DNA from 3 places in the Blautia sp. 1001283B150304_161114_C9 genome. Region 2 is predicted to be linked to each of the others. Evidence: predicted binding sites of a transcription regulator. Region 2 holds the regulator's gene; each other region holds the start of a gene.
What was found. Region 2 encodes NrdR, which represses ribonucleotide reductase genes. Its sites were predicted from a motif close to CACAANATNTTGTG; they were not measured.

Region 1 (4,298 bases), on a different contig from region 2:
AAGCTGTACTCCTTTTGCTGCTGCTTCTTTCATTACTTCTTCCGGCCACAGGGAAGCATGTACTTCACCGATGTGTGCTTTTCTGAGGAAGAACATACAGATACGGGACTGGCCGATGCCGCCGCCGATAGTATATGGAAGTTCTTTGTTAAAGATTGCTTTCTGGAAAGGAAGTTCGCGTCTGTCATCACATCCTGCGATGGTAAGCTGTCTGTCAAGCGCATCCTCGTCAACGCGGATACCCATGGAAGAAAGCTCCAGAGCAATGTCGAGAACAGGATAATAAACAAGGATATCGCCGTTTAATTCCCAGTCATCGTAGTCCGGTGCACGTCCGTCATGACGTTCTCCGTTGGTTAAGGTTTTGCCGACCTGCATAAGGAATACGGCACCTTTTTCCTTGACAATCTTGTATTCACGTTCCTTTGGAGTGAGATCAGGATACATGTCGACCAGTTCCTGAGTGCTGACAAATGCGATCTCTCTCGGAAGGATTTCTTCGATGTAATCGTACTGAACAGCCATGTATTTTTCGGTCTTGCGGAGAACGCTGTAGATAGCACGTACTGTGGAAACAAGTGTGTCCATGTTGCGTTCTTCCTTGCTGATGATCTTTTCCCAGTCCCACTGATCTACGTATACGGAGTGGATATTGTCCAGATCTTCGTCTCTTCTGATCGCGATCATGTCTGTGTAAAGTCCTTCACCATGAGCAAAGCCATATTTCTGTAATGCATATCTCTTCCATTTGGCAAGAGAGTGTACGATCTCAGCATTCTCCGGCTGGCCTTTGATATCAAAGCTTACCGGACGTTCTACGCCGTTTAAGTTATCGTTCAGACCGGATGACGGGTTTACGAAAACAGGAGCAGAAACACGAAGCAGGTTCAGTTTCTGTGATAATGTCTGCTGAAAGAAATCTTTCACAGTTTTAATGGCAATCTGGGTATCATGGAGATTTAAAGCTGACTGATACCCGTCAGGAATTTTAATCTGTTCCATTATTGGATTCCTCCTACAATTTTGAAATCCTTTCAAATGTATTTTTAAGAGGATTTCTATAGTCTTTTACTCAGCTATTATAACAGGAAAGTAGGCGTTTGACAATTTCAGCTTTGCAAGATCAGGGTAAAATGTTAAAATAATTTTATGAGAATCAATGAAAATAAATAAATTTATAGCAATTTATGGAATTGCTATAGCTGACAGGGGGAAGATACATGGGAAAAAAATGTCAGGTTTGTGGCGGTCCGGTTGTAAACGGCAGATGCAAATATTGTGGAATGCCGTATAGAAATGATATGGAACTGTATCACCTGAACGAAGACAGGTCAGAGCATTATCGGCATTCTTCGGCGAAAGTGAGAAAAGCAATGGCAGAGAGCGAGATTCCTCTGCCGGACAGAAACAAAACAACAAAAACGCCGGAAAAAAAAGCGTCAGTGAAAACAACACAGAAAACAATACAGAAAACAACACAGAAACCGAAGAAAAAAGAAGCCAGGGCATCAAAAAAATTCTGGAGACTTATATTGGTTCTGATTGCAGCAGCAGGACTGCTTGCGGAACAGTGGGATACAATTGAATACAGGATTGAGGAATTTATTTATGATACGTTTGATATCAGCTTAGATTTTGACTGCCTTTTTGGTGACAGCACTGCGGATGAAACAGGTGAGAATGACGGGGATGATACTGTTGGTACAGCAGTCTCTGCTCAGAAGTTTGAAGCAAATGATCCGTATGGTTATATTTTTGATGGAGAAGATTATGTTATCGGAGAGGCTTACACTATAACAGAGGCAGCTGATGAGAATTCAGAAGATATAGAGTATGAATTCACGATAGAACCTGGAATATACATACTGGAATCCGGCTGGGGAGGTTCTCTTACCATGAAGATTAGAAGATCTTCAGGAAAAGATGAAACTGTAAAATTTGACAAATCGGAGCATAAAGAAAAAGTGGAATTGCATACAGGAGATGAGGTATCGGCAGTGGCTTCGGATGGTCAAGAAAATTTTCTGATAATGTATCAAATTCGGCAATATGACGAATAATTTTTTGCCCCTTTCTTTTTGACAGATACTGTGCTATACTTGTTAAACGTACCACATATAGAATAAATTGTGGTAAACGAAAGAAAATAATACTATATATTGTATATGGGAGCAAAAGGTATGATATATGTTATAAAGAAAGATGGTACGAGAGAAGAGTTTAATTCACAGAAGATCGTAGCAGCAGTAAATAAGTCGGCAGCCAGAATTTTATACACATTTTCGGATAAAGAGAAGGAATTTATCTGCCAGTTTGCGGAAGAACATGCAGAGGCACTGGGAAAGAATGAGATAGAGATCCAGGAGATGCACAACATCGTAGAGGGAGCACTTGAGAGAGTGAACCCGGCAGTGGCTAAGAGCTACCGCGATTACAGAAATTACAAACTCGACTTTATCCATATGATGGATGATGTATATACCAAGAGTCAGGCAATCCGTTATATTGGCGATAAGAGTAATGCCAATACAGACAGTGCGCTTGTAGCTACAAAGCGAAGCCTGATCTTTAATGAACTGAACAAAGAACTTTATCGCAAATTTTTTATGAACCGTAATGAACTTCAGGCATGTAAAGACGGTTATATTTATATTCATGACCAGTCTGCACGTCTGGATACCATGAACTGTTGTCTCTTTGATGTGGCATCTGTACTCAGCGGCGGATTTGAGATGGGAAATGTATGGTATAATGAGCCTAAGACGCTGGATACTGCGTTTGATGTTATGGGTGATATTATCTTGAGCACTGCTGCACAGCAGTATGGCGGATTCACAGTACCGGAAGTAGATAAGATCCTTGCACCTTATGCACAGAAGAGTTATGACAAATACATCCAGGAATTTATGAAATACTCTGACGAGAGCTGGACAGGACGTGAAGAACGTGCGATTGAGTATGCGCTTGACAAAGTCCGCAGAGATTTTGACCAGGGATGGCAGGGGATTGAGTATAAGCTGAATACAGTCGGATCTTCCAGAGGGGATTATCCATTTGTAACTGTAACTCTTGGACTTGGAATAAAGCAGTTCGAGAAGATGGCAAGTATTTCTCTTCTTGAAGTGCATAAAGGCGGACAGGGTAAGGCAGGACGCAAGAAACCGGTACTCTTCCCGAAAATCGTATTCCTTTATGATGAAAATATCCATGGAAAAGGCAAGATCAGTGAGGATGTATTTGAGGCAGGGGTTGACTGTTCTGCCAAGACTATGTATCCGGACTGGCTGTCCATGTCAGGAAAAGGATATATTTCCAGTATGTACAAGCAGTATGGAAAGGTTATAAGTCCTATGGGATGTCGTGCGTTCTTAAGCCCCTGGTACGAGAGAGGCGGTATGTATCCGGCAGATGATAAGGATGTTCCTGTGTTTGTGGGAAGATTTAACATCGGTGCGGTAAGCCTTCATCTTCCAATGATCCTTGCCAAAGCCAGAGCAGAGAGCAGGGATTTCTACGAAGTGCTGGATTTCTATCTTGAGATGATCCGTAATCTGCATATCCGTACCTATGATTATCTGGGACAGATGCGTGCGTCAACCAACCCGCTGGCATATTGTGAGGGAGGATTTTACGGTGGACATCTGAAACCGAATGAAAAGATTGGCAAGATTCTGAAACCAATGACAGCATCCTTCGGAATCACTGCATTAAATGAACTCCAGGAACTTTACAATGGCAAATCCATTGCTGAAGACGGGCAGTTTGCACTGGATGTGCTGAAATATATCAACAGGAAAGTAAATGAATTTAAAGAGAAAGATGGTTATCTTTATGCAATTTATGGAACACCGGCAGAGAGTTTATGTGGACTGCAGGTGGAACAGTTCCGTAAGATGTATGGCATTGTGAAAGGGGTTTCTGATCGTCCTTATGTAAGCAACAGTTTCCACTGTCATGTGACTGAAGATGTAACTCCGATTGAAAAACAGGATCTGGAGGGACGTTTCTGGGAGTTGTGCAACGGCGGTAAGATTCAGTATGTACGTTATCCGATTGATTATAATCGTGAAGCAATACGTACTCTGATCCGCAGAGCCATGTCTTTGGGATATTATGAGGGAGTAAATCTTTCCCTTGCTTACTGTGATGACTGCGGACATGAGGAACTTGAAATGGACGTGTGTCCGGTCTGCGGTTCCAAGAATCTGACAAAGATTGACCGTATGAACGGATATCTTTCCTACAGCCGTGTGCATGGTGATACTCGTCTGAACGAAGCGAAGATGGCAGAGATTGCG
Region 2 (4,298 bases):
TAAGATCTTTGATATCATATCCTCTGTAGGAAAGACTTCCAGCACATGGAACTTCTTTGCCATCAACAATCTTTGTGGCTTTCACATTAGAAACCTGAGTCAGGCCTGCAAGAACCCCTTTTCCATTAATATCACGAAGACCTCTCTTCACATCATATTTTGCATACAGAGAAAGATCCAGACTTGTATGTTCCTTGCAAACCTCCGTCAGATTTTCAATTTCAGGTGTTACTTTGGTTTTAAATCCCGCCATGTAATAAATCTCCTTTCTTCACAATTCTCTCGATAATGATTCCCTCCTCGTTTCTGTCATCGCAACAATTTGCAGATGCACATCTCTGTAAATATTATAGCATTTTTTTCTCTTTCGGTCTACATCTTATATATTCTGTTTCTGAACATAAAAAACCAGATTGTTACTGTTCACTCCGTTCACAGTAACGTAGCCAAAATTCATTCCAGATTGCCACTTACTGTTCACGCACTACTGTCCTGCGAAGCAGTTATTCGGTTATGAGCAAGTAGCGAAGCGGATTGCGAATATCCGCTTGACTTTCCATTTGCAGTTTCTTACGGATACATGGCAATATAAGAACCGAAACGTACAGTGCGAATTTATGCAGTTTTTATAAATATACTGTATTTTTTAGAAATTGCTATAAATTGTATGGATGATTTTTAACATTTTCTCATACTTGGCGCCATTTCGCAAGTACAAATTTTGTTCAAAAAATTTTCATAAAAAAATTTTCATTTGGCTCTTTCCATTTGTAACACTTTAGTGTATAATAACGTCGATTTAAAAAATAATTATACGATGGACGAGGAGGAAATCATAATGTCTTATACTGAAGAAGTATACGAAAGAGTCGTAGCACAGAATCCAAATGAGCCTGAATTCCATCAGGCAGTAAAGGAAGTTTTAGACTCCCTTAAAGTCGTAATCGACAAAAATGAAGAGAAATACCGCAAGCTTTCCATTCTGGAACGTCTTGTTGAGCCTGAAAGAATCATCTCTTTCCGAGTTCCGTGGGTAGACGATAAAGGTGTTGTACAGGTAAACAAAGGTTATCGTGTACAGTTCAACAGTGCGATCGGACCATACAAAGGTGGTTTAAGATTCCATCCGTCAGTAAACCAGGGAATCCTTAAATTTTTAGGTTTCGAACAGATTTTCAAGAACTCCCTTACAGGTCTTCCGATCGGTGGCGGTAAAGGTGGTTCAAACTTTGATCCTAAAGGAAAATCTGACAGAGAAGTTATGGCATTCTGCCAGAGCTTTATGACAGAACTTTCCAAATATATCGGTGCTGACATGGACGTTCCTGCAGGTGATATCGGTGTAGGCGGACGTGAGATTGGTTATCTGTACGGACAGTACAAGAGAAACCGCGGATTATACGAGGGTGTTCTCACAGGTAAAGGTCTTTCCTACGGTGGATCTTTGATTCGTACACAGGCTACAGGATATGGTCTTGTATATATGCTGAACGAAATGGTTAAAGCTAAAAACGACACAATCTCCGGTAAAACTCTCATCGTAACAGGTTCCGGTAATGTTGCCATCTACGCAGTAGAGAAAGCTGCCGAACTTGGCGGTAAAGTTGTTGCTATGTGCGACTCCAACGGATATATCTATGATCCGGAAGGAATCAAACTTGACATCGTTAAAGATATCAAAGAAGTAAAACGTGGACGTATCAAAGAATACGCAGATCGCGTAGAAGGCGCTACTTATACAGAAGGAAAAGGTATCTGGAACATCAAATGTGATATCTATCTTCCATGCGCAACTCAGAATGAACTTGACCTTGATGCTGTTAAGATCCTTATTGCAAACGGATGCAAATATGTTGCAGAAGGTGCAAATATGCCTACTACCCGCGAGGCAACTGATTACCTTATGGCAAACGGTGTAACATTTATGCCTGGTAAAGCAGCTAATGCCGGTGGTGTTGCTACTTCCGCACTTGAAATGTGCCAGAACTCTGCAAGACTTTCCTGGACAGCAGAAGAAGTTGATACAAAACTTCATCAGATCATGGTTGATATCTTCCATAAAGTTGATGATGCTTCCAAGCGTTATGATATGGAAGGCAACTATGTTGCAGGCGCTAATATCGCAGGCTTCGAGAAAGTTGTAGATGCTATGATCGCTCAGGGTATTGTTTAATTTATTTTAGTTAATTACCCCCATAAAAATACACATAAAGAGCCGGCGGGATATTATTCTCGTCGGCTCTTTATATTTGCCCGTAAATCCTTTCACACAGAGCATTCATACATTACTGTTCACACAGAACTCTTATTTAATTCATAAACTTCTTCAGCTCGTCCATAAAAGTACTGACATCTTTAAATTCTCTGTATACAGACGCAAAACGTACATAAGCAACTGCATCCAGATCTTTCAAATGTTCCATAACGATCTCACCAATTCTGGTGCTGGAAATCTCTTTCTCTTCGGTATTAAAGATTTCTCCCTCTATGGCATCCATCATCTCTTCAATCTTATCTATGGATATTGGTCTTTTATAGCAGGCTCTCAGAATTCCCGACTGAATTTTACTGCGATTATACTGTTCTCTGTTCTGATCTTTTTTGATCACAGTAAGCGGAATACTTTCCACCTTTTCATATGTGGTAAATCTCCTTCCGCAGGCATCACACAAACGACGGCGACGGATAGAATTGGTATCTTCTACCGGTCTGGAATCAACTACTCTCGTATTATCCTGATTACAAAATGGACACTTCATACGACGTCCCCCTTTAATTCGTATTACTGTTTTCTGCTTATGTACTATATACTTGATTCGGTTAAACGGCTACAAATACGTTACTGTTCACTCCATTCTCAGTAACACAAATACAAACAGTTATATATAGTTTTATTATACTGTATTTCTATTTAAGGTGTCAATAAAAGGACTTGCATAAATTTTTGCAAAAATACATAAATTGTTATCAAACGCATATCAGATTCTGAAAGCATTGGCACGACAGTCTGATTTTAACCGGAAGGACTGTATCTGATTTATGAAAATCTGTGAATTAAAGCAAAAAGAAGTAATTAATATTTGTACCTGCCGCAGTCTCGGATGTCCCATTGATGCGGAATTTGACTGCAAAAGCAGTCAGCTCACTGCCCTTATACTTCCAGGCCCCGGAAGATTCTGCTGCCTGTTCGGACGTGATAATGAATATATCATTCCCTGGGAATGTATCAGCCAGATCGGGGACGATATCATCCTTGTGAAAATAGACGAAGAAAAATGTTTCCATAAAGGCTGATATTTCACCGCAGAGAATTGTCAAGGACCTATATTTTTTATATTTTCCCGGTCAAAGTATAAATCCACTGCTATATGAGAATCATTCTTACTGAAGTATATGACAACTATTCGGCAGCCACTGTCCTTTTTTTATTTCCTGAAATGATTTCGGAGGATCCTGGCTCATATCTGCGAATAGTCGGTTTACATCCAGAGATAATAAGGAGGATTCAATAAGATGGCACTGAACAAAGTTGAAATCTGCGGAGTCAATACGTCGAAACTTCCTGTTCTTACAGCAGAAGAAAAAGCGGAACTGTTCAGACGGATCAAAAACGGCGATGAACAGGCACGTGAATTGTACATTAAAGGAAATCTACGTCTTGTTCTCAGCGTAATACGACGATTTCAGAACAGCAGCGAAAATGCCGATGACCTTTTTCAGATCGGATGTATTGGTCTGATCAAGGCCATTGACAACTTTGATACCACTTTACAGGTAAAATTTTCCACTTATGCAGTTCCAATGATCATAGGCGAAATCAGGCGATATCTCAGGGATAACAACAGTATCCGCGTCAGCCGTTCTCTTCGTGATATTGCATACAAAGCAATCTATACCCGCGAAAATTATATGAAACAGCACCTGAAAGAACCTACAGTTACCGAAATTGCACAGGAAATTGGTATCGAAAAAGAAATGATCGTATATGCCCTTGATGCTATCCAAAATCCTGTGAGTCTCTTTGAACCGGTCTATACAGAAGGCGGTGATACTCTTTATGTCATGGATCAGATCAGTGACAAAAAAAACAAAGAAGAACGCTGGATTGAAAATCTTGCTCTCCGCGAAGCTATGCAGAGGTTGAACAGCCGCGAAAAGCATATCATAGAACTGCGCTTCTACGAAGGAAAGACGCAGATGGAAGTAGCTCAGGAAATCGGCATCTCCCAGGCACAGGTCAGTCGTCTCGAAAAAAATGCACTGAAATCCATGCGTAATTATCTGCGTCCATAAAATGA
Region 3 (4,298 bases), on a different contig from region 2:
TGAGGCAGCGCTGGAAGACTGCCAGACTCTGGCAGAAAACTATAAAATGGATGCGGATCTGTACTTCCTTACGGGAGAAACAGCATTGGCCATGGATTCCTATGAGGAAGCTTCTGCTAATTTTGAACAGGCCTACGGCGAAGATGCAACTTATGACAGAGCTATCCAGATCTACGGGGCATATCTGAACAGGGATATGGAAGCAGACGGAACCCGTTATCTGGAAGCTGCTTTGTCAGGAACTGCAAAAAATGCAGAGGATCATTGTGACCGCGGCAGAGTTTATTATTATATGGATGATTATGAAAATGCTGAAAGTGAACTGAAACAGGCCATAGACGGCGATAATACGGAGGCACTGGTTCTGCTTGGTATGGTATATATGGATAAAGGAGACAGCGCAAATGCAAAAGCAATGTTTCAGCAGTATGTATCACAGGCAGAAAACGGAGCCAAAGGATTTAACGGACTTGCACTGTGTGATATAGAGGATGGGGATTATGACAGTGCCCTTTCTGATATAGAAAGCGGAATCCATGAGGCAGGAGCGGAGGATATGCAGAGTCTGCTGTTTAATGAGATCGTAGTCTATGAGAAGAAACTGGATTTTCAGACTGCTTTACAGAAAGCACAGGAATATCTGGAATTATACCCGGAAGATAAAACTGTTAAGAAGGAACTTGCATTTCTTAAAACGCGTGTGTAATATCCATCTGACTGAGGAGAATTTATGGAAGAATTTGGAAAGCTTGAAGAACGGGTGGTTCTTGTGGGAGTGCAGACGGATGATCATGATAATGTGGAAGAATCCCTGGATGAACTGAAGGAGCTTGCATCAACTGCGGGAGCTGTTACAGTGGGAAGAATCATTCAGAATCGTGAGTCTGTGCATCCCGGAACTTATATTGGAAAAGGAAAGATAGAGGAAGTACGTGCACTGGTATATGCTATGGATGCAACCGGAATTATCTGTGATGACGAACTTTCTCCTGCACAGCTGAATAATCTGGAGCGGGAACTGGACTGTAAGGTGATGGACAGGACATTATTGATTCTGGACATTTTTGCAGCGAGAGCTATAACCAGTGAGGGTAAAATACAGGTAGAGCTTGCACAGCTTCGCTACAGATCTGCCCGTCTGGTCGGTCTCAGGGAATCTCTTTCCCGTCTGGGAGGTGGAATCGGAACCAGAGGTCCGGGAGAGAAAAAGCTGGAGACAGACCGTCGTCTTATCCGTACAAGGATCTCTGCTTTGAAGCAAGAATTATCTCAGGTGGAGAAACACAGGGAACTGATCCGTTCCAGCCGGGCCAGAGGCAATATGAAGACTGCTGCGATCGTAGGATATACAAATGCGGGAAAATCTACGCTGCTGAACACACTGACAGGCTCAGAGGTTTTATCAGAGGATAAACTGTTTGCTACACTGGATCCAACTACCAGACTTTTAAATTTGAAGGACGGACAGCAGATTCTTCTCACAGATACGGTTGGATTTATCCATAAGCTTCCGCATCATCTGGTCGAAGCATTCAAGAGCACATTGGAAGAGGCCAAATATGCAGATTATATTATCCATGTGGTAGATTCTTCCAATCCGCAGGCAGAGATGCAGATGCATGTGGTATATGAGACATTAAAAGAACTGGGAGTGATGGGAAAGAAGATCATTACACTCTTTAATAAGCAGGATGCACCGGGGGCATGCGTACTGCGAGATTTTAAATCGGACTATACGCTGAAGGTCTCTGCAAAGACAGGCGAGGGTCTTGCAGATCTGAATGATCTTCTGGAGAAGCTTCTTGCTGAAGAACAGATTTATGTGGAGCGCCTTTTCCCTTATCAGGAAGCAGGAAAAATCCAGCTGATCCGCGAATATGGGCAGCTTATCTCAGAGGAATACACAGAGGAAGGGATTGCTGTGAAGGCAAGGGTGCCGAAAGAAATCTACGCCAGAGTTGTATAAAAAAATATTTTGAAAAATAAGAAAATACCATATATTGTGCCTTTTACGAAAACGAGGAACATTATGTGGTATTTTTGCGTGTTGACGAACCGGTGATACTCTGATACAATGAACCTACAGTGTTACTCAGAGCAAAGTGGACAGTAACGACAGAAATATCTCCGGTAAGAATATGCAGGAGAAAAAGATTAACAAGAGAAAATGGGGGCATTAGATATGTTTCAGGTAGTAAAACGTGATGGCGAAGTGGATGAGTTTAAAATAGGCAAGATCACAGCGGCTATCCATAAAGCCTTTGATGCAAAAGAGAAAAATTATAGCGAAGAGATGATTGATCTCTTAGGGCTGCGTGTTACTTCTGATTTTCAGAAAAAGATTACAGATAATAAGATTACAGTAGAAGAAATTCAGGACAGTGTGGAGAATGTGCTGATCCAGGCCGGATATGCAGATGTGGCAAAAGCCTACATTCTTTACCGCAAGCAGAGGGAAAAGGTTCGCAACATGAAGTCAACGATCCTGGATTACAAAGAAATCGTAAACAGTTATGTGAAGGTTGAGGACTGGCGTGTAAAGGAGAACTCCACAGTTACTTATTCAGTTGGAGGTCTGATCTTAAGCAACTCCGGTGCAGTTACTGCAAATTACTGGCTGTCTGAGATTTATGACAATGAAATCGCAGATGCACACAGAAATGCAGATATTCATATTCATGACTTGTCCATGCTGACCGGATATTGTGCAGGATGGTCACTGAAACAGCTGATCCAGGAGGGACTTGGCGGTATTGAAGGCAAGATCACATCTTCACCTGCAAAGCATCTGAGTGTTCTCTGCAATCAGATGGTAAACTTTCTTGGGATTATGCAGAATGAATGGGCCGGAGCGCAGGCTTTCTCATCCTTTGATACTTATCTGGCACCTTTTGTCAAGGCAGATAATTTAAGCTATCCGGAAGTGAAGAAATGTATTGAGTCTTTTATTTATGGAGTCAATACTCCAAGCAGATGGGGAACACAGGCACCTTTCTCCAACATTACGCTGGACTGGACAGTACCGGATGATCTTGCAGAGCTTCCGGCTATCGTAGGCGGAAAGAATATGGATTTCAAGTACAAAGACTGCAAAAAAGAGATGGATATGATCAATAAGGCATTTATTGAGACCATGATCGAGGGGGATGCCAACGGACGCGGGTTCCAGTATCCTATTCCGACCTATTCCATAACAAATGAGTTTGACTGGTCTGATACAGAGAATAACCGCCTTCTTTTTGAGATGACATCCAAATATGGAACACCGTATTTCTCAAACTATATTAACAGTGATATGAAACCAAGTGATATCCGCAGTATGTGCTGCCGTCTGCGTCTGGATCTGAGAGAACTCCGCAAGAAGAGCGGTGGTTTCTTCGGATCAGGAGAGAGTACCGGTTCTGTGGGGGTAGTAACTATAAATATGCCGCGTATCGCATATCTTTCCAAGACACCGGAAGAGTTTTACAATCGTCTGGATCGCTTAATGGATATTTCCGCACGTTCTCTGCATATTAAACGTGAAGTAATTGGTAAGCTGCTGGATGAGGGATTATATCCTTATACAAAGAGATATCTTGGAAGCTTTTCCAATCATTTCTCTACCATTGGACTGGTGGGAATGAACGAGGTTGGTCTGAATGCCCGCTGGCTGGGAAAAGATATGTCTGATGAGCGTACGCAGAGGTTTACAAAAGAAGTTCTTCTTCATATGCGGGAACGTCTGTCCGATTATCAGGAGAAGTACGAAGGAGAACTGTTTAATCTTGAGGCAACTCCTGCTGAATCTACTGCCTATCGTCTGGCCAAACACGACAGAAAACGCTGGCCGGATATTAAGACTGCAGGCAAGGAAGGGGATACTCCTTATTATACAAACAGTTCTCATCTTCCGGTTGAATATACCACAGATATTTTTGATGCACTGGATATTCAGGATGATCTGCAGACGCTTTATACATCAGGTACTGTATTCCATGCATTTATCGGTGAGAAGCTTCCTGACTGGAAAGCAGCAGCAGCACTGGTACGTAAGATCGCAGAGAATTATAAACTGCCGTATTATACGATTTCGCCGACCTATTCTGTATGTAAGGAACATGGCTACATCAGCGGAGAGCATTTCACTTGTCCGAAATGTGGTAAGAAGGCGGAGGTTTACAGTCGTATCACAGGATATTACAGACCTGTACAGAACTGGAATGACGGTAAAGCACAGGAGTATAAGAACCGTACGCTTTATGATGTGATGCATTCAGATATCAGAAAAATACAGCCGGTTCATGCCAGTGTAGTTA

Region 1: a site for NrdR is predicted at 2,151-2,164, ahead of nrdD (anaerobic ribonucleoside-triphosphate reductase). Genes of this name have one in related genera too.
Region 3: a site for NrdR is predicted at 1,992-2,005, ahead of I4V44_RS00480 (ribonucleoside triphosphate reductase). Genes of this name have one in related genera too.

Annotation. Positions count from the first base shown of each region.
Region 1 is NZ_JADPGO010000001.1:90,412-94,709, reverse strand. Features, by position in the region: gene asnA (aspartate--ammonia ligase) at 1-1,002, opposite strand, end outside; gene I4V44_RS00390 (hypothetical protein) at 1,221-2,060, shown strand; gene nrdD (anaerobic ribonucleoside-triphosphate reductase) at 2,181-4,298, shown strand, end outside.
Region 2 is NZ_JADPGO010000019.1:18,152-22,449, reverse strand. Features, by position in the region: gene I4V44_RS10835 (citrate/2-methylcitrate synthase) at 1-253, opposite strand, end outside; gene gdhA (NADP-specific glutamate dehydrogenase) at 839-2,173, shown strand; gene nrdR (transcriptional regulator NrdR) at 2,310-2,759, opposite strand; gene I4V44_RS10820 (YlmC/YmxH family sporulation protein) at 3,040-3,294, shown strand; gene sigG (RNA polymerase sporulation sigma factor SigG) at 3,514-4,293, shown strand.
Region 3 is NZ_JADPGO010000001.1:109,420-113,717, reverse strand. Features, by position in the region: gene I4V44_RS00490 (tetratricopeptide repeat protein) at 1-706, shown strand, start outside; gene hflX (GTPase HflX) at 731-1,966, shown strand; gene I4V44_RS00480 (ribonucleoside triphosphate reductase) at 2,183-4,298, shown strand, end outside.